Regions from separate parts of the Rhodoferax sp. GW821-FHT07F03 genome, predicted to be linked through region 1. Evidence: riboswitches for the same ligand, from Rfam matches in the RefSeq annotation. Region 1 holds a riboswitch; the other holds the start of a gene.
The links. A riboswitch is a leader RNA that binds a small molecule or an ion and turns the genes downstream of it on or off. The one in region 1 is predicted to bind thiamine pyrophosphate.
Positions count from the first base shown of each region.

Region 1 (10,808 bases):
AACGACTTTCTAAGCTCACCCCCAGGCTACAGTGCTTCGCACTTTTCGCCCCCCCCCTCGCATCGGCTTCTAAAAGTCGATGCGACACGCAGGGGGCAACACCAGCAGCCTGGCAAAGCCAGTTCTGCGGTGTTTCTGGACGGCCTGCGTTCTGTCTATAGACTTGGCTTGGAGTTATTTTGCTATTGAATAAATAGCTGCTTGCGTAGGTTCTATCTGCGCTAGTGGCCTTTTTTATTCGGATATACCGTCGACCCGCAGATGCAGCACACGGTCGGCCCGCGCCGCTGCAGACTCCGAATGGGTGACCAGCACCAGAGACGCACCCTGGGCCCGGGTCTGGGCCAGCAGCGCATCCATTACCTTGGCGGCGGTGGTGGGGTCCAGGTTGCCGGTGGGTTCGTCGGCCAGCAGCAGGGCCGGGCGGTGCACCAGGGCACGGGCAATCGCCACGCGCTGCAGCTGGCCGCCGCTGAGCTGCTGCGGCAGCCGTGCGCCCAGGCCACCCAGGCCCACGGCTTCCAGCAGACTTTCCACCCGCGTCGCATCGTTCTGGCCCAGCAGCATCAGCGGCAAGGCCACGTTTTGCGCCACGTCCAGATGTGGCAGTACATGGAAGGCCTGGAACACAAAGCCCACCTGCTGGCGCCGCAACAGGGCGCGCTGGTCGTTGCCTAGCGTGCCCAGGTCAGTCCCGGCGATATGTACCGTGCCACTGTCCCAGCTGTCTAGCCCGGCCATGCAGTTCAGCAGCGTGGATTTGCCCACGCCAGATTCACCGACGATGGCGACAAACTCGCCTGGCGCCACGCGCAGCGACACATTGGTGAAGACCGTGCTGTCGCCATAGCGCTTGGCCAGGCCATTGATGACCAGGCTCATACCGCCTGCTCCACGATGTCGAGTACCTGCTGCAAAGCGTCTGGCGCCTCGCAGGCCACGATGCGCCGCTGCGGCATGGAGCGCAGCCAGGTGATCTGCCGCTTGGCCAGTTGGCGGGTGGCGAAGATGCCTTTGTCGCGCAGCTCAGCCATGGGCCAGAGTCCATCCAAGGCCTCCCAGGCCTGGCGGTAGCCCACGCAGCGCATGCTGGGCAAATCCAGGTGCAGGTCACCGCGCGCACGCAGGGCCTGCACCTCGTCCAGAAAGCCACCGGCCAGCATCTGCTCAAAGCGCAGGGCGATGCGCGCATGCAGCCAGGCGCGGTCCAGAGGTTCCAAAGAAATAAGGGTTGTAGCGCAGGTTCTATCTGCGCTGGCAGCTGCGTTTTTTGTAGCATGAAAGCTGGACAAAGGCTGACCGGAGATGCGGTATACCTCCAGCGCACGCTGTATGCGCTGGCCGTCCAGCGGCTGCAGCCGGGCGGCGGTGATAGGGTCGACCAGGGCCAGCTGGGCGTGCAGTGTGGGCCAGCCGTACGCGGCGGCTTCAGCCTCCAGTCCGGCGCGGATGGCGGGGTTGGCGGTGGGCATGGGGTCTATGCCGTCAAACAGCGCCTTGAAGTACAGCATGGTGCCGCCCACCAGCAGCGGCAGCTTGCCGCGCGCGGTGATGTCGGCCAGCAGGCGTTCGGCATCCACCACGAATTCGGCCGCGCTATAGGCCTGCAGCGGGTCGCGGATGTTGATCAGGTGGTGCGGCACCTGGGCCAGCTCGGCTGCCGTGGGCTTGGCCGTGCCTATGTCCATGCCCTGGTAGACCAGCGCGGAATCGACGCTGATGATCTCCACCGGCATGCGTTGCGCAATCGCCAGTGCGGCGGCGGTTTTACCCGAGGCCGTGGGGCCTGCCAGGGCGATGCAGCGGGGAAGAGGGGTGGGGGCGGTTGGTGTGGCGGAGAGGGAGGCAGACGGCGCAGACATGCGCCGGAGGCTACCAGAAAGTCAGCAGTGGCTTATCTTGGCGCTGCCACGGCGCCCACAGGGCGTGGCCAGGCTGGTGTCGGGGCTGGGCGTGCCGTCGGCGTCCATGCGTACGGCCACGGTGTTCCAGCTGCGAATGCCTTGCTTGTCCACGCTCAGACGCAGCAGCCAACCCAGCTTGGCGGCGGGCAGTTCGAAGCCGTCAAACACCAGATTGCCCAGGCTCCAGATCACCGGCTTGCCCAGCACCACATCGGCGCCCTGGGTGACGTGCGGGTGGCTGCCCACCACGGCATCGGCGCCGGCCTGGACCATCAGCCTGGCCAGTTGGCGCTGGCGCTGGCTGGGCTCGGGTTCGCGCTCCCAGCCCCAGTGCATGAAGGGGATGACCACGTCGGCGCCAGCGGCCTTGGCGGCGCGGATATCGGCCACCACCAGGCTGTCTTCGCTCCAGGCCACGCCGGGCCAGTTGGCACCGGCCTCGAAAGAGCGGGGTTTGAATTCGTCGTAGCCCAGCACGGCGATGCGCAGGCCGTTCTTTTCAATCCAGTAGGGCTTGTGCGCTTCGACCAGGTTCGCACCGCCACCGAAGCCGGCGATATCTGCGCTGCGCAGATGCGCCAGCGTTTCCATGAAGGCTTCGCGGCCAAAGTCGCCGCTGTGGTTGTTGGCCACCGACATCGCGGTGAAGCGGCCCTTGAGCACATTTACCGTGTTTGGCTGGGCGCGGAAGGTGTAGATCTTGTTGTCCAGCGGCGTACCGGTGGTGGTGGCGGCAACCGAGGTTTCGAGGTTGCCTATGGCCACGTCGGCCGCCTGCAGGATGGGGGCGATGGCTGCCAGCGGGTCGCCGCCGGCGGCGATCAGGCGACCGGGGCCGTCGTCCAGCATGACATCGCCGCCGAACAGCAGCTCGACTTTTTTCGATTCAGCGGGCGCGGCAAAGCCCAGCAGGGGGACGCAGAGCAGCGCGGCGAGCAAGGTATGTTTCATCATTTCTTCCAGCCGCACCAGTATTGCAATTCACCGTCGCGTATGGGCTCATACACGCGCTGCAGGCCGGTGAAACCATACGGCCCTGGCGCTGGTGGCGGCGGATACAGGTAGTCGGCTTGGTGCAGCATCACCGCGCCCTGCGGCGGGTCGCGGTCGGCATAGGTATAGAGCTTGATGGCGGCCAGCCCGGGTGGCTGGCGTTCAAACACCAAGCGGAACATGAAATACGAGCCGATGGAGGTCGGTGCGACGGTGTAGGGCGTGGCTGCGGGCTGGGCTGAAATGATCTGCGTCTCGCCACCGTAGCTGACGTGGCAGTCCACGCTTTCGGCCTGGGCAGACTTGGAAAACTGGCATGCCAGCAGCGCCAGCAACAGGAGTGTGCGCTGCATGGTCATCGGCCGCGCATGAACAAGGTGTCCAGCTCTTTCACTGTGATTTGTCGCCATGTGGGGCGCCCATGGTTGCATTGGTCGGATCGTTCGGTAGTTTCCATCTGGCGCAGTAGGGCGTTCATTTCGTCCAGGGTCAGGCGGCGGTTGGCGCGCACGGCGCCGTGGCAGGCCATGGTGCCTAGCAGTTCGTTGTGCGCGCGTTGGATCACGGTGCTGGCTTCATGTTGTGCCAGCTCTGCAAGCACGCCACGTGCCAGTTCGGTCGCGTCGCCCTGCACCAGGCTAGTGGGCACGGCACGCACGGCCAGGGTCTTGGGCGAGAACGGGCTGATCTCCAGGCCCAGCGTGGCCAGTGTGTCTACATGGGCTTCGGCGGTGGCGACTTCTTGCGGCGTGGCGGCGAAGGTGACCGGGATCAGCAGAGGCTGGCTGCTGATGCGCGCATGCTCTGTGTTCGCCAGCTGGGCCTTGAGCCGCTCGTAGACGATGCGCTCGTGCGCCGCGTGCATGTCCACCACCACCAGGCCCTGGCTGTTTTCGGCCAGGATATAGATGCCTTGCAACTGGGCGATGGCGCGGCCCAGTGGCCAGGCCTCGTTGGGCTGGTCCGGCTGGGTGGTGGGGGCGCTGGCCGCGGCAACCGGGGCTGCGGTGGGTGTAGCGGCGTATGCATGGGCTACAGGGCTGGGCACGGGCGCCGCAACGGTCGTGGTCACCGGCCACAGGGCTTCGAAGTCCGACACCTTGTGCGGCGTGGGTGCTGCGAAATAGATAGCTGCTTGCGCAGATAATACCTGCGCTGGAGCCTTGTTTTGTATAAATTCTTGCGGCGGGCTGGTGGCGGGTGTTGTGGCGCTCGCTGCTGCGGCTACTGCAGCAGCGGCTGCGCGCGGTGCCGCCAAGGCTGCATCCACGGCGCGGCGCACGGCCTGGTGGACTTCACGGCTGTCGCGGAAGCGCACCTCGATCTTGGTGGGGTGCACGTTTACGTCCACCCGGGTCGGGTCGATCTCCACATACAGCGCATACACCGGCTGGCGCTGGCCGTGCAGCACGTCTTCGTAGGCGCTGCGGGCGGCGTGGGTGATGACCTTGTCGCGCACAAAGCGGCCGTTGACGTAGGCAAACTGCTGGTCGGGCCGGGCCCGCGCCGCGTCGGGAATGCCGACCCGGCCCCAGACGCGCACGGCCTGGCCGCCGTCGTCGCGCATAGAGCTGCGGTGGTCTACCGCCACCGAGCGCTCGGTGAAGTCATCGCCCAGTACGTCGCGCAGGCGCTCGGACAGCGCGTCGATGCTGTGGGGTGCAGGGCAGGCGCGCCATTGTTCGACCAGCTTGCCCTCGTGCCAGATGGCAAAGCCTACGTCGGGCCGGGCCAACGCATGGCGGCGCACGGCTTCCACGCAGTGGGCCAGCTCGGTGGCATCGGTCTTCAAGAACTTGCGGCGGGCCGGGGTGCTGAAGAACAGCTCTTTCACTTCTACCGTGGTGCCGGTGCTGCGCGCCACGGGCTTCAGTTCGCCGCTGCGGCCGTCCAGCAGAAATGCATTCGATTGGCCGCTAGCGCGCGAGGCGATTGCCATGTCAGCTATGGAGTTGATAGCGGCCAGGGCTTCGCCACGAAAACCCATGGTGCCTACGGATTCCAGCTCATGCAGGTCGCGGATCTTGCTGGTGGCGTGGCGCTTCAGGGCGATGGGCAGCTCTTCCATCGGGATGCCTCCGCCATCGTCTTCCACCGCAATCAGCCGCACGCCGCCGGCCAGCAGGCGCAGCGTGATCTGCGTGGCGCCGGCGTCCAGCGCGTTGTCGACCAGCTCGCGCACCACGGATGCCGGGCGCTCCACCACTTCGCCTGCGGCGATCTGGCTGATGAGTTCATCGGGCAGCTCGCGGATGACGCGGCGGGGACTGGGGGACAGCAGGGGGGGGGGGATGGGGGCGTTCACCGGGTGATTTTAGAGGGCGCCGCAGATCGGCCGCAGTCACTGCGCGACCTGAGGGGCGCTGGCGGGCTTATAGCCACAAGTCCTGGCTGCTAGCCAGTTCCAGTCCGCGCCTTTGCATGTCCTGCAAAAACATTTCGTGCTGCAGCTGGAAGCCGCCCACCGGGCTCATGCAGTCGGTCAGCAGCACGATGCGCTGGGGTTTGTGGCGGGCCAGGTGGTCCACGATGTGCTCGGTGGTGGCGCGCACGCAGTGGCTGCTGGCCTCGCCGGCAATCAGCAGGGTGTCGGCCTGGTCCATGGCGGCCATCAGCGTGTGGTTCAGGCCGGTGGCCTCGTCCTGCGCATCGGGCACCTCGGCCATGACCGCGCTGTAGTGTTCGGTCCAGGGGTTGCTGCCCTTGCTGAGCTTGGTGACGCTACGGCCCTGCTGGTCTTCCCAGGCGTTGTAGGCGGCGTGCACATCGGCGTGTACGTTGTGGCCCCAGGTGCCGATCTCGCAGTGCACCGGCCAGACCATCAGGGTGTAGCGGCCGCGCGCTTCCAGTGCATCCAGGTAGGCCAGGCTGCGGCCCAGGTGGGCGGGGTCGCGCGGCCGATACAGGCCGGCGTTCACATCCGCCGCCGTGATGGTGGTGAAGGGAGTGACGGCGCTGCCGTCGCCTTGCAGCCAGAAGGTGGGGTGGGCGATGTCCAGCCGGTGGTGCGAGTCCAGCGTAATGGTGATGTCGGTCAGCCGGGCCGCATATTCGCGGATGAAGGCTGCCAGCCGCTGCATGTCGGCATGGGCGCCGGTGACCGGCAGGGCAGGGCTGCCGCCGGCACCTGGGGGGAGATCGCAAAAATCGTTCTGGGGGTCGATGATGAGCAGATGGGTGTGGCGTGTCATGGCTGTCTTCCGTTTGTCTTGCGATGCTGGCGATAATCGGTGCCCATGGACATTCTCATGCAACTTCTCGACTTCATTCTGCACGTGGACAAGCACCTGCAGGCTTTTGTAAGCAATTACGGCTTGTGGGTTTACGCCCTGCTGTTTCTGATTATTTTTGTGGAGACCGGCGTTGTTGTGATGCCGTTCCTGCCGGGGGACTCGCTGCTGTTCGTGGTGGGCGCCATGTGCGGTGTGGGGCTGATGTCCTATCCGCTGTCGGTCGGGCTGCTGCTGGCCGCGGCGATTTTGGGCAACCAGAGCAATTACGCCATCGGCCGTTATTTAGGCCCCAAGGTATTCCAGTGGGAAGATTCGCGCTTTTTCAACAAGAAGGCCTTCAACCAGGCCCATGCGTTTTACGAGCGCTATGGCGGCCTGACCCTGGTGGCTGCACGCTTTATGCCGTTCCTGCGCACTTTCGCGCCGTTTGTGGCGGGCGTGGCGGTGATGAATCGGGCCAAGTTTGTGTTTTTTGACGTGCTGGGGGGCGTGCTGTGGGTGGTGGGCATCGTCACCATCGGCTACTTCTTTGGCAATTTTCCCTGGGTCAAGCAGAACCTGGACAAGATCATCTGGGCCATGATTCTGGTACCCACGGCCCTGGTTGCCATCGGCGCCCTGAAGGGCCGTATGACCGCCAAGGCTTAGTATTCCACTTGCCTAAAAAATAGGCGCTGTAAGCTTTGTCTTTGTAAATCAATGGCTTAGCCTGCATATACAAACGCTTGCCCGGGTTATCCACAAGTTTGTCCAGCGCCAGCAGGGAGAACTCTACAATCCCACGCTTCACCGGGGGTGCCTGCTTTGAAGCGGGCTGAGAAATACCCCACACACCTGATCTGGGTCATGCCAGCGTAGGGAGCGTGATGGGGCTGCGGCCTTCCATGCGACCCGCGCCGGCGCATTGAAAGGCAAGCATGTTCCACCGCCGCGCTACTAGTACACGCCGTACGTTCACTTGGGCCGCCACCGCGCTGGCCGCACTCTGCACCTTCCCTGCCCTGGCTGCCGACAAGGAGCTGCGTGTGCTGGTGCACAGCTCTTTTGATCTGCCCAAGCCCTTGCTGGCCCAGTTCGAGGCCGATGCCGGCGTCAAGCTCAGCCTGATCAAGGCCGGGGATGCGGGTGAAATGCTGAACAAGCTGATACTGACCCGCGCGCAGCCCATTGCCGACGTGGTGTTTGGCCTGGACAACGCGCTGGTGGCCAAGGCCCAGGCCGCCAAGGTGCTGGAGCCCGTGAGCTATACCCAGGGCTCGCCGGTGACACAGGTGGGCACGAATGTGGTGGCGGTGGACTATGGTTTCGTCACGCTGAATTTCGACAAGGCCGCCTTCGCCAAGAGCGGCCTGGCCTTGCCCAAGACGCTGGAGGATTTGACCCAGCCGGCCTACCGTAACCTGCTGGTGGTGCCCAACCCCGCCACCTCCAGCCCCGGCTACGCTTTCTTGCTGGCTACCGTGGCCGGCATGGGCGAGGAGAAAGCCTTTGACTGGTGGGGCCGCATGCGTGCCAATGGCGTGAAGGTGGTGAAGGGCTGGACCGAGGCCTACTACACCGAATTCAGCCGCAACGGCGGCAGCCGCCCGCTGGTGGTCAGCTACGCCACCAGCCCGGCGGCCGAGGTGTTCTACAGCAAGGAAAAGATCAGCGAATCGCCCACCGCCAACCTGTTCCTCAAAGGCGGCGTGTTCCGCCAGGTCGAAGGTGTGGCCTTGGTCGCGGGTGGCGGGCAGCGCGAAGCCGCCGCCAAGTTCATCCGCTTCATGCGCGCTGGTACGGTGCAGCAAGCCCTGCAAACCAGCATGTGGATGTATCCGGTGGAAGCCCACACGCCCCTGGCCGACGTGATGCGCCATGCAGTTGAGCCTACCGCGTTTGAAAGTCTGCCCGCCGAGACCATCGCCGACAAGGGCCCGGCCTGGGTCGCGCGCTGGACCCAAGTTGTACTGAAATAAATGGCGATCACACGCCGCCAGAGTTTGCTGGCAGCGCTGCCGCTGCTGTGCCTGGCGGTGCTGCTGGTGGCACCCGTGCTGCGGCTGGGGTTTGAAGGTTTTTGGGGGGAGCTGGCCACTGGACCCACGCCGTCGCTTTGGGCGGTATGGACCGACCCGTATCTGCGCTGGCGCGTGCTGTGGTCGCTTTTGCAGGCGGGCGCCACCTGTGTCGCCGCTTTGCTGCTGGGCTTGCCCGTGGCCTGGGTGCTGGCGCGTTGGGAGTTTGCCGGGCGCCGCCTGGTATTGCGCCTGCTGATGCTGCCGTTCGTGGTGCCCACCCTGGTGGCGGCAGTGGGCGTGCTGGCGCTGTGGGGGCCGCGTGGTTTGTTGAGCAATGCCTTGGGACTGGAGCTACAGGACTCGCCCTGGCTGCTGCTGTATGGCAATCTGTTTTTTAATCTGTGCGTGGTGGTGCGGGCTGGGGTGGAGGCGCTGGAGCAGGTCAATGCCCAGCGTGTGGCCGCCGCGCGCAGCCTGGGTGCCAGCCCGTGGCGGGCCTTCTGGCGGGTCGAGTGGCCGGCAATCGCACCCTGGCTGGCGTCCAGCCTGTGCATGGTGTTCTTGTATTGCTTTGCCGGTTTTGGCCTGGCCCTGGTGTTGGGGGGCCAGCGCTATGCGACGGTGGAGGTGGAGATCTACAGCCTGGTCGCGCACGAGCTGCAGCTGGCCCCGGCGAGCTTGCTGGCGCTGTGGATGCTGCTGCTGACTGGCGCCGTGGCCTGGGGCTATGCCGCCATTGAAAAGCGCCTGGCCGTGCCCGGCCGTGTGCAGCCCATCGCGCGTCGCCGTCCCAATCGACCCGTACATTGGCTGGGCGTGTGGGGCGCATGTGCGGTGCTGGTTTTTTTCTGCGCTGCACCTATCGCGGCGATTCTGTGGCGCGCGGTGCACGCGGGCTGGCAGATCTGGGCCGTGCTGCTGGAGGCCGATACCCTGGTCGCGCTGTGGAACACCTTACGCTTTTCGGCTGTGGCGCTGTTACTGGCCAGCGTGCTGGGGCTGTTGCATGCGCTGGCGGCACAGCAGTCGCTGGCGATGCGCGCGGCGGCCTTTTTACCGTTTGTGGTGTCGCCCATCACCGTGGCCTTTGGCCTGTTGTTGCTGTACCCGCAGTGGACTGCCAGTCTGGCGCTGCTGCTGTGCGCCTATGCCGTGCTGGCTTACCCCTTTGTCGCCAAGTCCCTGGCAGCCGCATTGGACAGCCTGCCCGCGCATGTGTCCCAGGCGGCGCGCAGCCTGGGGGCCAGCCCCTGGCGGCTGTTCTGGCGTGTCACGCTGCCGCTGGTCGCACCCGCGTTGCGCCGCGGCATGGCATTTGCAGCCGCCACGGCGCTCGGCGAGTTTGCGGTCACCCTTTTTCTATCTCGCCCAGAATGGGCCACGCTGACTACCCTGGTTTACCAACGCCTGGGGCGGCCCGGTGCAGCCAATGGCGACGCGGCGCTAGTGCTGGCCTGCCTGCTGATGGCGCTGGCCTTGGCGGCGTTTGCGTTGATCGAAGGCCCGCGACGGGCGGAACCCACCCATCCTCCCCATGCTTGAACTGCGATCCATCACCAAACATTACGGCTCTCGACTGCTGGCCGACCAGCTCAGCCTGCAGGTGGCCGAGGGCGAAATCGTGGCCCTGCTGGGCCCGTCCGGCAGTGGCAAAAGTACGCTTTTGAAAATAGCGGCCGGGTTGGAGGAGGCCGAGTCCGGCAGCGTCTGGTTCGATACGCAGGACATCACCCGACTGCCACCCGAGCGGCGCGGCTTCGCCTTGATGTTCCAGGACTTTGCGCTGTTCCCGCACCTGGACGTGCGTGACAACGTGGCTTTCGGCTTGGTGGAGCAACGGGTGAAAAAAGCCGAGGCCCGCCAGCGCGCCGAGGCCATGCTGGCGCGTTTCGGCCTGGCCAGCCACGCCCGGCAGCACGTGTGGACCTTGTCGGGCGGTGAGCAGCAGCGTGTGGCCCTGGCCCGCGCACTCATCACCGCGCCGCGCGCCTTGCTGTTGGACGAGCCGTTTTCCGCGCTGGATGCGGCCCTGCGCCAAAGCCTGCAGGCTGAGTTTCGTCAGCGCATCTTCGAGGCCGGTATGGCAGCCGTGTTGGTAACGCACGACGAGGGCGAAGCCCGTGCCATGGCCACACGTGGCCTGCGCCTGGTGGACGGGCGTCTGCAGAGGCTTTGGTAGTTGCTATTGATTCAATAGCTGACTGCAGAGCATCTATCTGCGCTATCGGGCATTTCACCACTGGTTTTTAAGTGCCTTGCAGGCCGGATCTAGGCGGCGTTGGGTGCGGCTGTGTGTTGCCGGCCATGCACCTAAGTGTGACTTATCGCAAACAAACTCGGCTCATGCGCACATATTCGTGCACGAGCGCACCCACTTTGTGCGATACTAGGGTTAACCCTAGAAAGGGTAAACCTCTAAATTTGGAGTTCTAGCTATGAACATCGCTCTCTTCTTTTTGTTGTCCGCTCGGCGTGCTGCCCAGGCAATTGGCCGTAGTTTTGAACAGCACGAATCCAGCGATGTTGAGAGCTATCTCAGCAAATCCCAGTCGCTAGCCGACCTGGAATCCCGCCAGCGGGACTGGCTGCAGTCTCACTAAACCACCACGGCCGCTGTGCCGGCAGGCCCCCCCAAGGGTCTGAAACATTCAGGATATTTACCATGCAAGTTCTGTTCT
Region 1 covers NZ_JBWKQM010000008.1:118,940-129,747, forward strand. The annotation lists gene AC07R0_RS13690 (PAS domain S-box protein) at 1-13, shown strand, start outside; gene AC07R0_RS13695 (ABC transporter ATP-binding protein) at 235-882, opposite strand; gene miaA (tRNA (adenosine(37)-N6)-dimethylallyltransferase MiaA) at 879-1,862, opposite strand; gene AC07R0_RS13705 (CapA family protein) at 1,884-2,855, opposite strand; gene AC07R0_RS13710 (hypothetical protein) at 2,855-3,250, opposite strand; gene mutL (DNA mismatch repair endonuclease MutL) at 3,253-5,202, opposite strand; gene AC07R0_RS13720 (cysteine hydrolase family protein) at 5,270-6,088, opposite strand; gene AC07R0_RS13725 (VTT domain-containing protein) at 6,134-6,778, shown strand; TPP riboswitch at 6,912-7,009, shown strand; gene AC07R0_RS13730 (thiamine ABC transporter substrate-binding protein) at 7,048-8,088, shown strand; gene AC07R0_RS13735 (ABC transporter permease) at 8,089-9,672, shown strand; gene AC07R0_RS13740 (ABC transporter ATP-binding protein) at 9,665-10,309, shown strand; gene AC07R0_RS13745 (hypothetical protein) at 10,566-10,730, shown strand; gene AC07R0_RS13750 (hypothetical protein) at 10,793-10,808, shown strand, end outside.

Region 2 (10,808 bases), on a different contig from region 1:
CATGGGTGCTGATGCCCAGGCGCAGGCCGGCGCTGCGAATGGCATGCAAATCGTCTTCGCTCAGCAGGTCCAGGTCCTCCTGGCCCAGGTGTACACCATAGGCTCCGGCCTGGATGGCTTGCTGCCAGTGATCGTTGATGAACAGCAGGGCGCGCGTGCCCCGTACGGCATCTACAGCGGCCTGGACTTCGCGTTGGATGTCGTCGGCATCTTCGGATTTGAAGCGTAGCTGCACCGTGGGTACGTCTGCGCGGGCCATGCGGCCAACCCAGGCGGCGTCGGGCAGGACTGCGTACAGGCCCAGCTGGCGTGGGCATGGCGCAAAAGTCTGTTCGCGCGGCCAGGGAGCCAAGCCGAAATCTTCTGGTGCTGTGGGCCAGTCCCGGGTGTTGTCGGTGCGCGCAGCCTGGGCTTGCCAGGCTTGGGCGATGCAATGGGCGTCGGTGGGGATAAAGCCCAGCTGCAAAGCCGCACTCAGACTGGCGTCGAATATCGCATCGCGGGTGGGCAACACCATCGCGCTGTGTTGGTCCAGGATGGCCTGGGTCAGGGCAGATTGCATACAGAACTACTCCTGTGCGTGGTGCCAGAACGGCGTGCCCAGCACTGGCGTGCTGGGGTGGGCGGCCTGCTGTTCCAGCATGGCACCGGCCAGGAAGGCGCTGCGCCCGGCGGCAACCGCATCGGCAAAGGCACCGGCCATGGTGACGGGGTCTTGGGCTAGTGCCACGGCGGTGTTCAGTAGCACGCCGTCATAGCCCCATTCCATCACCTGGCAGGCATGCGAGGGGCGGCCCAGGCCGGCATCGACCAGCAGCGGCACGCTCAGGCGTTCGCGCAGCACCTGCATGGCATAGGGGTTGATCGGGCCCTTGCCGGTGCCGATGGGCGCAGCCCAGGGCATGACGGCCTCGCAGCCCACGTCCACCAGGCGTTGGCACAGGACTAGGTCCTCGGTGCAATAGGGCAGCACTTTGAAGCCGTCCTTGATGAGGCGGCTGGCGGCCTCCACCAGGTTCAAGGTATCGGGCTGCAAGGTGTAGTCGTCGCCTATGAGCTCCAGCTTGATCCAGGGCGTGTCAAACACCTCGCGCGCCATGTGGGAGGTGGTGATGGCTTCCTGCAGGCCGTGGCAGCCGGCGGTGTTGGGCAACACCGGCACGCCGGTTTGGCGCAGCAGTTCCCAGAAACCATTGGGGCTTTTGTCTTGACCGCTCAGGTTCTGTCGGCGCAGCGAGGCCGTGAGCATGGCCGGACGGGCGCGCGTGATGGCGTCGGCCATGGTGCTGGGCGAGGGGTAGCGGGAAGTGCCCAGCAGCAGGCGGCTGGTGAAGCTTTCGCCGTACAGGATGAGAGGGTCGTGGGACATGGTGTCAGCCTCCGGTCACGGGGTGGATGATTTCTATGCTGTCGGCCTCGGCTAGCACGGTGTGCGGGTACTGCGCGCGTGGCACAAAGGTCTTGTTCACCGCGGTGGCAAATGGCGGCTGTGCCTGCATCTGCGCCAGTGCGTCGGCCAGCGTGGCGCCGTCAGGCAGGGTCTGGGGGGTGTTGTTGATGGTGACGTTCACGCTTCTTCTACCGTCAGGTCGAATTGAGCGGCCAGCGCGGACGTACCGTGCTGCACCAGTTCCAGCACCACGTCCAGCATGGCCGGGGCGATCATGAAGCCGTGGCGGTACAGGCCGTTGATTTGCAGCGTATTGGGGGTAATCCGCCGGATCGCGGGTAGGTTGTTGGGCAGGGTGGGGCGGCACTGGGTGGCGCTTTCCAGGATGCGCGCTTCGCCAAAGCCGCTGTGCACGCTGTAAGCCGCGCTCAGTAGCTCCAGACTGGAGCGCACGCTCATGGGCGACATATCGTCGGATTCGATCTCGGTGGCACCCACGACAAAGATGTTGCCGGGTTTGGGGGCAATGTATAGCGGGTAGCGGGGGTGCACCAGGCGCACTGGGCGTTGCAGCTCCACGCCGGGCGCGTGCAGGCGCAGCACCTCACCACGCACCGCGCGCAGGGCCGGCCATTGTTCGCGTGCGCCCAGGCCGCGGCAGTCAAACACCCAGTCGCTGTGGACATCTTCTGGCTGGCGCGGACTGTGCCAGTGCATGGTGACGCCCACCTGCTGCAACTGCACCAGCAGAGCGTTGAGCAAGCCACGGTTGTTCAGTTGTCCCTCGCCGGGTAGCAGCAGGCCCTGGCTGAAGCGATTGCCGATGGCGGGCTCCAGCGCTGCGATGGCGGCGGAGTCCAGGTGCTGCGGTATGGGTAGGTTGGGCAGTTGCTGGCAGGTGGCGGTGAGCTGCTGGCCAAAGCGGCTGGCCTCGGGGGCGTCTTGCCGGTGCCAGAGAATCAAAGTGCCGTTGCGCTGGAAGAACACCGGTGTGTCCAGTTCGGCGATCAGTTCCGGCCAGCGCGTGAGTCCATGCTGGCCCATCTGCACCACGCCGGTCTCGGTGATGGCCGATTCAGCCAGTGGCGCCAGCATGGCGGCGGCTACACGGGCGGCGGCGCCCTCGGCCTCGGGTCCGCCGGCCTCAAAGACCTGCACGGTGTGGCCCGAGCGTGCCAGCGCCAGGGCCAGCAAGCGGCCCATCAGGCCTGCGCCAAGAATGGTGGTGGAGAGTGGGGTAGCCAAGGTATCGTCCATTTGCGAAAGCTCAATTGGGACGAAACGAGGCGCTGTCGTTGATAGAAACTTCCCACGCCAGCATGATCTGGATCGGGTATGAGGGTTTTTCTCAGTCTGGTTTGCGTACCAGACACCCCTGTTTCATCCGCAAACCCGGATTACATCACATCGCTGGCCCGATAATTTCAGCATGACTATTTCTGACTCTTCTCCCCGCTATCTGCGCCTGTTGTCGATTGCTGGCTCTGATAGCGGCGGCGGCGCGGGCATACAGGCCGACTTGAAAACCTTTGCCGCGCTGGGCTGCTACGGCATGACGGCGCTGGCCGCGTTGACCGCGCAGAACACGCGTGGCGTGACAGCCATCCACCCCGTGCCAGCGTCCTTTCTGAAAGCCCAGTTGCAGGCTGTGCTGGATGATATTGGCGCCGACGCGGTGAAGATCGGCATGCTGCATTCGCCCGAGATGGTGGAGGTGGTGGCCTGGGCCATTGACCAGTACCAACTACAACGCGTGGTGCTGGACCCGGTCATGGTGGCCACCAGCGGCGACCGCTTGATGGCGGTTGAAACCGTGCAGGTACTGGTAGACCAGCTGTTTCCCCGCGCCACCGTGGTCACACCCAATCTGGATGAAGCGGCTTTGCTGCTGGGGCGCAGCGTGGATAGCGTGGAAACGCTGGAGCCTGCGGTGGCGGATTTGCTGGCGCTAGGTGCGCCGGCCGTGCTACTCAAGGGTGGGCACCTGCCGGGGGATGCGGTGGTAGACCTGCTGGGCCAGTGCGATGGCAGCCGCCAGCCCTGGCATTCGGCCCGCATTGCTACGCACAACGGCCACGGCACGGGCTGCACGCTGTCGTCTGCCATTGCGGTGTACCTGGCAAAGGGCTTTGAGCTGACGGAGGCGGTGGGTCAGGCCCGGGCTTATATCCGTGGCGCCATACAAGCCGGCGCCAGCGTGCATACAGGGCATGGCCATGGGCCGTTGAACCATGGATTCGCCCCCCTGCCCATGCAGGTGCTGGGTGCTTGAGGATTTATAAGAAACAGGCCTGTAGCGCAGGTATTACCTGCGCAAGCAGCTATTTTTTCTATAGCGCGTAGGTGATGCGTAAAGGCCGCGTCAACCAAGCTACGAAGAACACCAGGGCCAGCGTCGGCAGGGCGGCGCCGAACTGTGGCACGTAGTTGGTCAGCAGGTGGTAGGCCACAATGCCGGCCACCCATAACAGGGCAGCGCTGGGCTCCACCAGGCGTTGTGATGCGGTGGCCGTGCCCTGTGACAGGCGGCCCAGGATCACACCGTACAGGGGCACGAACACCGAGCTCAGCAGTGTCAGAAATGGCTCCAGGCTGTGCATGGGCAGCATCAGCGCCAGGCCGGTGCAGGCCACGGCCAGCAGGAGGCCCCAACGCCGCACACTCCACCAGGGGGCGAGGCTGTGGGCGGATACCGCACCCGAATACACGTCGCCGTAGGCGTTGTCGATCTCGTCCACCAGGATCAGCCCCAGCGCCAGCAGGCCTCCCTGGGCTAGCAGCAATGCGGTGACTAGGCCGGTATCCGGGCCGGCCACGGTCACCACCATCACGCCCAGTGCATAGCACCACATATTTGCCAGCGCATAGCCCAGCCAGGTGCCGCTCATGGCGCTGCGGCCTTGGCGGCCGTGGCGCGCATAGTCGGCCACCAGCGGCAGCCAGGACACGGGCATGGCGATCACCAGGTCCATGGCCGACAGCAAGCCCATGCTGCCGTCGCCCGGCCGGGTCCAAAAGGCGTGCAGGTCAGATTCCATCAGCTTGTGGCCGAATTGCCAGCTCAGCCACAGCAGCGACAGCACCACCAGGGGCAGGCCGTATCGGCTGATGAATTTGCGCACCAGGGTCAGCATGGAGCCGGCCATCAGCGCAGTCAGCAGTGCGCCCCATAGCAGGGTCACCAGCAGCGTACCTTGGCTGCCTTGCGGTATCCAGCCGAAATGTTCCTGGGCAATTGCCAGGGTGCCGTCGCGCATCACTACCAGCTCAAATGCGGTCCAGCCCAGCAGTTGCACAATGTTCAGCACTACCGGCAGGCGCGCAAAGCCGCTGCCATAGGTGGCGTGCATCAGGCCGGCGCTGGACAGGCCGCTGTCGCAGCCAATGCGCGCCGTCCAGGCCAGCAGACCGGAGCCAACGAGAGAGCCCAGCACAATCGCCAGCACTGCATCGCGCGTGCCTACGGCGGGCACCAGGTAGGCGCCGATCTGCATCACCAGCAGGCCCACCCCCAGGCTGAACCAGAGTGCGGCATGGGCCGACCAGCCGAAGACGCGCTGCGCCTGCGGTATCGGCGTCAAGGCCTCGTTATTGAAAAAGGATGGCTGAGCCATGTGTTCGCTCCATACAAATGATGCCGATCAGTGGGCCTGTAGCTCGCGGGCCAGTGCTGGCGCAGGGACGCAAGATTTTATCGTGGCGCCACCTTGTGGTGCATAGGGCGTCTGGCGTAGGCGTTAGCTGTTTAAAGTGCTATTAATTTTATAGCGATACAATCGGCGGCTGTTTTTGGGCCGGTGCGCGCTGCGCCGGCCCGAGCATTCTTACCCCCACATCCCTGAATACTATGGACGCTTTCATCCGCCCCTGGCAGTTTGTTTTCTGCGCATTGCTCGGTCTGACCGGCAGCGCGATGGCCCAGACCGCCACCGACAGTGCTGACCAGCCCTACCGCTGGCGTATCGAGTTCAGCCCGCACACGACCCACTACAGCTACAACCCCGAGCATCGCCCGGTGCATTTGCTGGGCCTGGAGCGTGAATCCACCGCCGACAACAGCTTTTACGGACTGGCGCTGTTCAGCAACTCCTTTGGCCAGGACAGTGGCTACCTGTACCTGGGCAAAAGCTATTACGGTGTGTTTGACAGCTATCCCAAGATCTACTTGAAATGGTCGGCGGGCATCTTGTACGGCTACAAGCCGCCATATGAAAACAAGGTGCCACTGAATCACAACGGCTTTTCGCCCGCCATCGTGCCGGCCGTGGGCTGGAAGTTTGATTCCGGCTGGCATGCGCAGATCGACATGCTGGGTACGGCTGGCTTGACGTATTCGGTGGTCAAGGAGTTCTGAAGCCGGTGACAGCGTGAAGTCCTGTCACAAAACAGGTCTTTTTCTCACACACAGACTTTTTTCTTTGCGCCACAATGGGGTTAACTACCCCAGGATGTGCGCCATGCAATCTGCCGGTCTGTACGCATTCTTACCGTCTGTGCGGCCGTGCGGGCTGTCTCCGCTGGTGGCATTGTGTGTGGTGTCCTGGGTCCATGCGCAGCAAGATGTGGTGGTCCCCCAGCCCAGTTTGCAGCTGGAGTTGGCCCCCGTTCCCAGTCTGGACCGCACTGCAAATTCCCGTATGTCTTTGACCGGCTGGTCCGGCTCCTCCCCTCAATCGGCGCTAGGCCTGAGCGCTGCCGTAACCCCCCCTGCCGCTAGCCCGGCACTGAATGGCCGCAGCGTTTCTCCTGGGTTGGATCTGGGCCTGCGCTGGCGTTCTTCAGAGGACAGCCGGGGCCGCGTGAATATCGGTATCTGGCAGCATGTGGCGCCGGCGCCGGCGCCGGATGCGATGGAGTTGATCCAGCGGGCGAACGGAGAGCCCAGCTACGACACGCGGCTGGAGATGCAATTCAGCTCGGCCACCGCGCGTGGCATCCAATTCGAGTTGGGAGGTGCCTTGGGCATGCAGCTCAACAACAACGAGAAGCTGGTGCTGCGCGTCAGCCGTGGCAAACCCATGGTGTATTACCGCGCGAAGTTTTAACGCGAGTGCTTCTGAGTCCCGGGCGCTTTATTCTGCTGTTGGCGTAGCTACGCCCAACAACTGGTGTAGCCGTGGCGAGGTTGTTGTGTACTGGAACGGGATTTTCTTGCCGGGGAAGACCAGCGGTGCAGCGGCGTAGGCCGCCAGCGTGGCTTCGTGGAAGCCGCAGACGATGAGTTTTTGTTTGCCGGGGTAGGTGTTGATGTCGCCCACGGCGAAGATGCCCGGCTCGCTGGTTTCAAAGCGCGCTGTATCCACGGTCAATTGCTTGCGCTCCATGGCCAGACCCCAATCGGTGACCGGGCCGAGCTTGGGCGATAAGCCCTGGAACACGCTGATGGCGTCTGCCGAGAAGCGGTGTAGCACACCATCCACGTCGCTGATCTGCAGGGCGGTCAAGCGGTCGGCATCGGCCTCAAAAGCAGCGATCTGTCCGACCATGAAACGCATGCGCCCGGCTTGCTGCTGCATCTGCATTTCCACAATGTCGGCGGTGGGCGCCTGCAGCACATCGCGCCGGTGCAACAACGTGACGCTCTTGGCATCGGTCTCGGCCAATGCCAGAGCGCAACGCAAGGCGGCTTCGTCACCACCCACCACCACCAGGTGTTTGTCCGCGACATCCGCGGGTGGGGCGTGGTAGTGCAGTTGGCTGCCTTCAAAGGCCTCGATACCATCCATCTTCAGACGCCGAGGCTGGAAGGCACCGACGCCGGCGGCGATCACCACCACGGGCGCCAGCAGCTGGGTGCCGCGGTCGGTGGATACCAGGAAGCGGCCATCGGCCTGTTTGGCGATGCTGCTGACCAGCTGGCCCAGATGGAACTGTGCGCCAAAGGGCTGTATTTGCTGCAGCAGCGCCGCGGCCAGCGCCCGGCCACTGGTGGCCGGCGTGCCGGGAATATCGTAGATGGGCTTGTCGGGGTAGAGCTCCATGCACTGGCCGCCCGCGTGGGGCAGGGCGTCAATCACATGGGTGGGGACTTCCAGCAGGCCCAACTGGAAGACCTGGAACAGCCCGACCGGGCCCGCGCCGATGACGACGGCGCCGGTTTCCAGTACGGGCAACACGGTTTAACGTTCCAGCAGCTGGATCTTGGGCATCACGTCTTTCCAGTCGTCGGCGTCGGCCAGCGCTGGTTTGCGTTTGGTGATGCTCTTCCAGCCTTCGGCGCGGGCCAGTTCGACATTCAGCTGGATGAAGGCCAGCTGGTCGGCAGGCATGTCTTCTTCGGCGTAGATGGCGTTGGCTGGGCACTCGGGGATGCAGACGGCGCAGTCAATGCATTCATCCGGATCGATGACCAGCATGTTGGGGCCTTCGCGGAAGCAGTCCACGGGACAGACATCCACACAGTCGGTGTATTTGCACTTGATGCAGGCTTCGGAGACGACGTGAGTCATGGTATTTTTTTCAATAGCGGGGGTTAACCCGTGATTTTAAATTAGCGGACCAGCACGGCGCCCGAGGTCTTGTGCGAGGCCGTATCGACAAGCACCAAGGCACCCAGCGAACGGGATTGGATGTAGGGCAGGGTGGCGATGCCTTCCTGCAGCGCCAGCTCGATGTGGCCGATGGCGTTCGGCGGCAGCTCGCTCGCATCTTCCTCGGCCAGGGTGTTGATGTCCAGCTTGTGCACGATGCGCTTGACCTTGGCCTTGACCCAGCGGTGGCCGTGCAGCGCCCAGTAGACGCGGCCGGCAACCAGGGGTTCGTCGTCCATCCAGGCGATGGTGGCCGAGATCTCGCGGTTGGCTTCGAACTTGCCCGGGGCCAGCAGCCAGTCGCCGCGCGATACGTCGACTTCGCGGTCCAGCGTGATGCCGGCGCTGTTGCCGGCCAGCACATTCTTGGGATTGCGCGCATGGTCCAGCACCTGGGCCACGGTGGCGGTCTGGCCGCTGGGCAGGATGCGGATTTCTTGGCCGACTTCGACCTTGCCGGTGGCCACACGGCCCCAGAACACGCGGCGGCCCTGGCTGGTGTCGCTGCTGGACGAGAACTTTTCCACCCACTGCACGGGGAAGGCAAAGGGCTGCTCCACCTCGGCCGGCGTGCTCGGCAGTTGCTCCAGAATCTGTAGCAGGGTCGGGCCGGTGTACTTGCACCAATCGGGGTTTTCGCTGTGGCCGGCTTCGACCACGTTCCAGCCCTTCAAGGCCGAAATCGGCACGATGGCCTTGACCGGAATCTCGGCGGCGGCGGCAAAGCTGTTCAAAGCAGCGCTGATGTGGGCAAAGGCCAGGGCCGAGTCTTCCACCGCGTCCAGCTTGTTGATGGCAAACACGATGCTGGGCACGCGCAGCAGGTGGCACAGCAGCGAGTGGCGGCGGGTTTGCGGCAGCAGCTCCAGCGCGGCGTTCTTCCAGTCGAGCTTGGTGGCGTCGACCAGCACCACGGCGGCGTCGGCACTGCTGGCGGCGGTCACCATGTTGCGGGTGTACTGCTCGTGGCCGGGCGCGTCGCCGATGATGAACTTGCGGTCTTCGGTGTTGAAGTAGCGGTAGGCCACGTCGATGGTGATGCCTTGCTCGCGCTCGGCGCTCAGGCCGTCGGTCAGCAAGGCCAGGTCGGTTTCGCCCTGGCGTTGCACGCCGGCCAGGTGGTCTTGCAACACGGCCTTGGTGTCGACCAGCAGGCGGCCGATCAAGGTGCTCTTGCCGTCATCGACCGATCCGCAGGTGATGAATTTTAAGGCGGAAAGGGCTGCAGCGCTGGTAGTACCTGCGGGAGTAGCTATAGAAGTAGTAGCATTCATCAGAAATATCCGTCTTTCTTGCGCTTCTCCATCGAAGCCTCAGAGGTTTTGTCGTCCATGCGGGTCGCGCCGCGTTCGCTCACGTCGGCGGCCAGGGTTTCGATCACGATGTCGCCGGCGGTGGCGGCAAAGCTCTCCACCGGGCAGGTGCAGGTGATGTCGCCCACGGTGCGGAAGCGCACGTCGCGCTGCTCGGCCGTTTCACCGGCGCGCAAAGGAGTTAGGTCGGTCACCGGCACCAGCAGGCCCTTGCGTTCCACCACTTCGCGTTTGTGCGTGTAGTACAGCGAGGGCAGGGCGATTTGCTCGCGCTCGATGTACTGCCAGACGTCGAGTTCGGTCCAGTTGCTGATGGGGAATACGCGGAAGTGTTCGCCGGGCTGCAGGCGGGTGTTGAACAGGGTCCACAGCTCAGGGCGCTGGGCCTTGGGCTGCCATTGGCCAAAGCTGTCGCGGTGGCTGAAGATGCGTTCCTTGGCTCGGGCTTTTTCTTCGTCACGGCGGGCGCCGCCGATCAGCGCGTCGAAGCGGAATTCTTCGATGGCTTCCAGCAGGGTCACCGACTGGTGCACATTGCGCGATTCGCCAGGGTGGGCCAGGCGCACAGTGCCGCGCTTCATCGAGTCTTCGACATTGCGCACGATCAGCTCGGCGCCCAGTTCCTTGGCGCGGAAGTCGCGGAAGTCGGTCACTTCATGGAAGTTGTGGCCGGTGTCGATCATCAGCAGCGGGTAGGGAATGCGGCCTGCGCCGAAGGCTTTTTCGGCGCATTTCAGCAGCACCAGCGAGTCTTTGCCGCCCGAAAACAGCAGGGTGGGGCGTTCAAACACGGCAGCCACTTCGCGCAGGATGAAGATGGTTTCTTCTTCCAGTGCGTCGAGGTGGGTATTGCTCAGATGGTGTGGGGTCACTTGGGTATTCATGTCGGGGTCAGGTTTCAGTGGGCAAGGTGCAAACCGCACTCGCGGTTGTCTTCACCTTTGGTGGGGTCCACGTAGTCGAAGTTGTTGGGCAGGCCGTGGGTCACACAGTATTCGTGGAGCTCTTTGGACGACCAGTGCAGCAGCGGCGCGACCTTGATCAGGCCGTCGGGGTTGATGCTGACAGGGTCCATCTGGGCGCGCACGGCGGTATCGGTGGCGCGCAGTGCGGTGAACCAGACCTTGGGCGCCGTCTCGCGCAGTGCGCGGGCAAAGGGCTCCAGCTTCACTTCTTCGGTGAAGGCGGCATGGCGCGGATCGTCCAGCGCGGGAGTCGCGCCGTCCACAGCTTCGCGGTGCGCACGCGAGCGCAGCGGCAGGTAGATGCGCAGGTTCAGCTTCAGCTGCTTTGTGACTTCATCGACAAAGCGGTAGGTGGCCTCGGTGTTGTAACCGTTGTCCATCCAGACCACGGGCACATCGGGATTGACGCGGGTGACCATGTGCAGGATGACCGCCTCGAATGGGCGGAAGTTGGTGGTGACGATGGCGGGCTGGCTTAAGGCCAGCGCCCATTCCACCAGTGCGGGTGCGTTGCGGCCGAGATCCGTGTTGATCTGTGCGAGGTTGAGGGTGCTCATGGTGTTGGTTCCGATTGGGCCGATATCAGGCCGAGTCTTGCCGTTCCAGCTCA
Region 2 covers NZ_JBWKQM010000019.1:48,034-58,841, forward strand. The annotation lists gene thiE (thiamine phosphate synthase) at 1-517, opposite strand, end outside; gene AC07R0_RS24075 (thiazole synthase) at 569-1,369, opposite strand; gene thiS (sulfur carrier protein ThiS) at 1,374-1,571, opposite strand; gene AC07R0_RS24085 (FAD-dependent oxidoreductase) at 1,568-2,647, opposite strand; TPP riboswitch at 2,680-2,777, opposite strand; gene thiD (bifunctional hydroxymethylpyrimidine kinase/phosphomethylpyrimidine kinase) at 2,820-3,662, shown strand; gene AC07R0_RS24095 (purine-cytosine permease family protein) at 3,721-5,004, opposite strand; gene AC07R0_RS24100 (hypothetical protein) at 5,238-5,744, shown strand; gene AC07R0_RS24105 (hypothetical protein) at 5,848-6,435, shown strand; gene AC07R0_RS24110 (NAD(P)/FAD-dependent oxidoreductase) at 6,463-7,506, opposite strand; gene fdxA (ferredoxin FdxA) at 7,510-7,839, opposite strand; gene AC07R0_RS24120 (sulfate adenylyltransferase subunit 1) at 7,881-9,194, opposite strand; gene cysD (sulfate adenylyltransferase subunit CysD) at 9,194-10,117, opposite strand; gene AC07R0_RS24130 (phosphoadenosine phosphosulfate reductase domain-containing protein) at 10,132-10,755, opposite strand; gene AC07R0_RS24135 (DUF934 domain-containing protein) at 10,781-10,808, opposite strand, start outside.
Region 2: linked by a shared signal. The riboswitch ahead of AC07R0_RS24085 (FAD-dependent oxidoreductase) and the one ahead of AC07R0_RS13730 (thiamine ABC transporter substrate-binding protein) in region 1 are both predicted to bind thiamine pyrophosphate.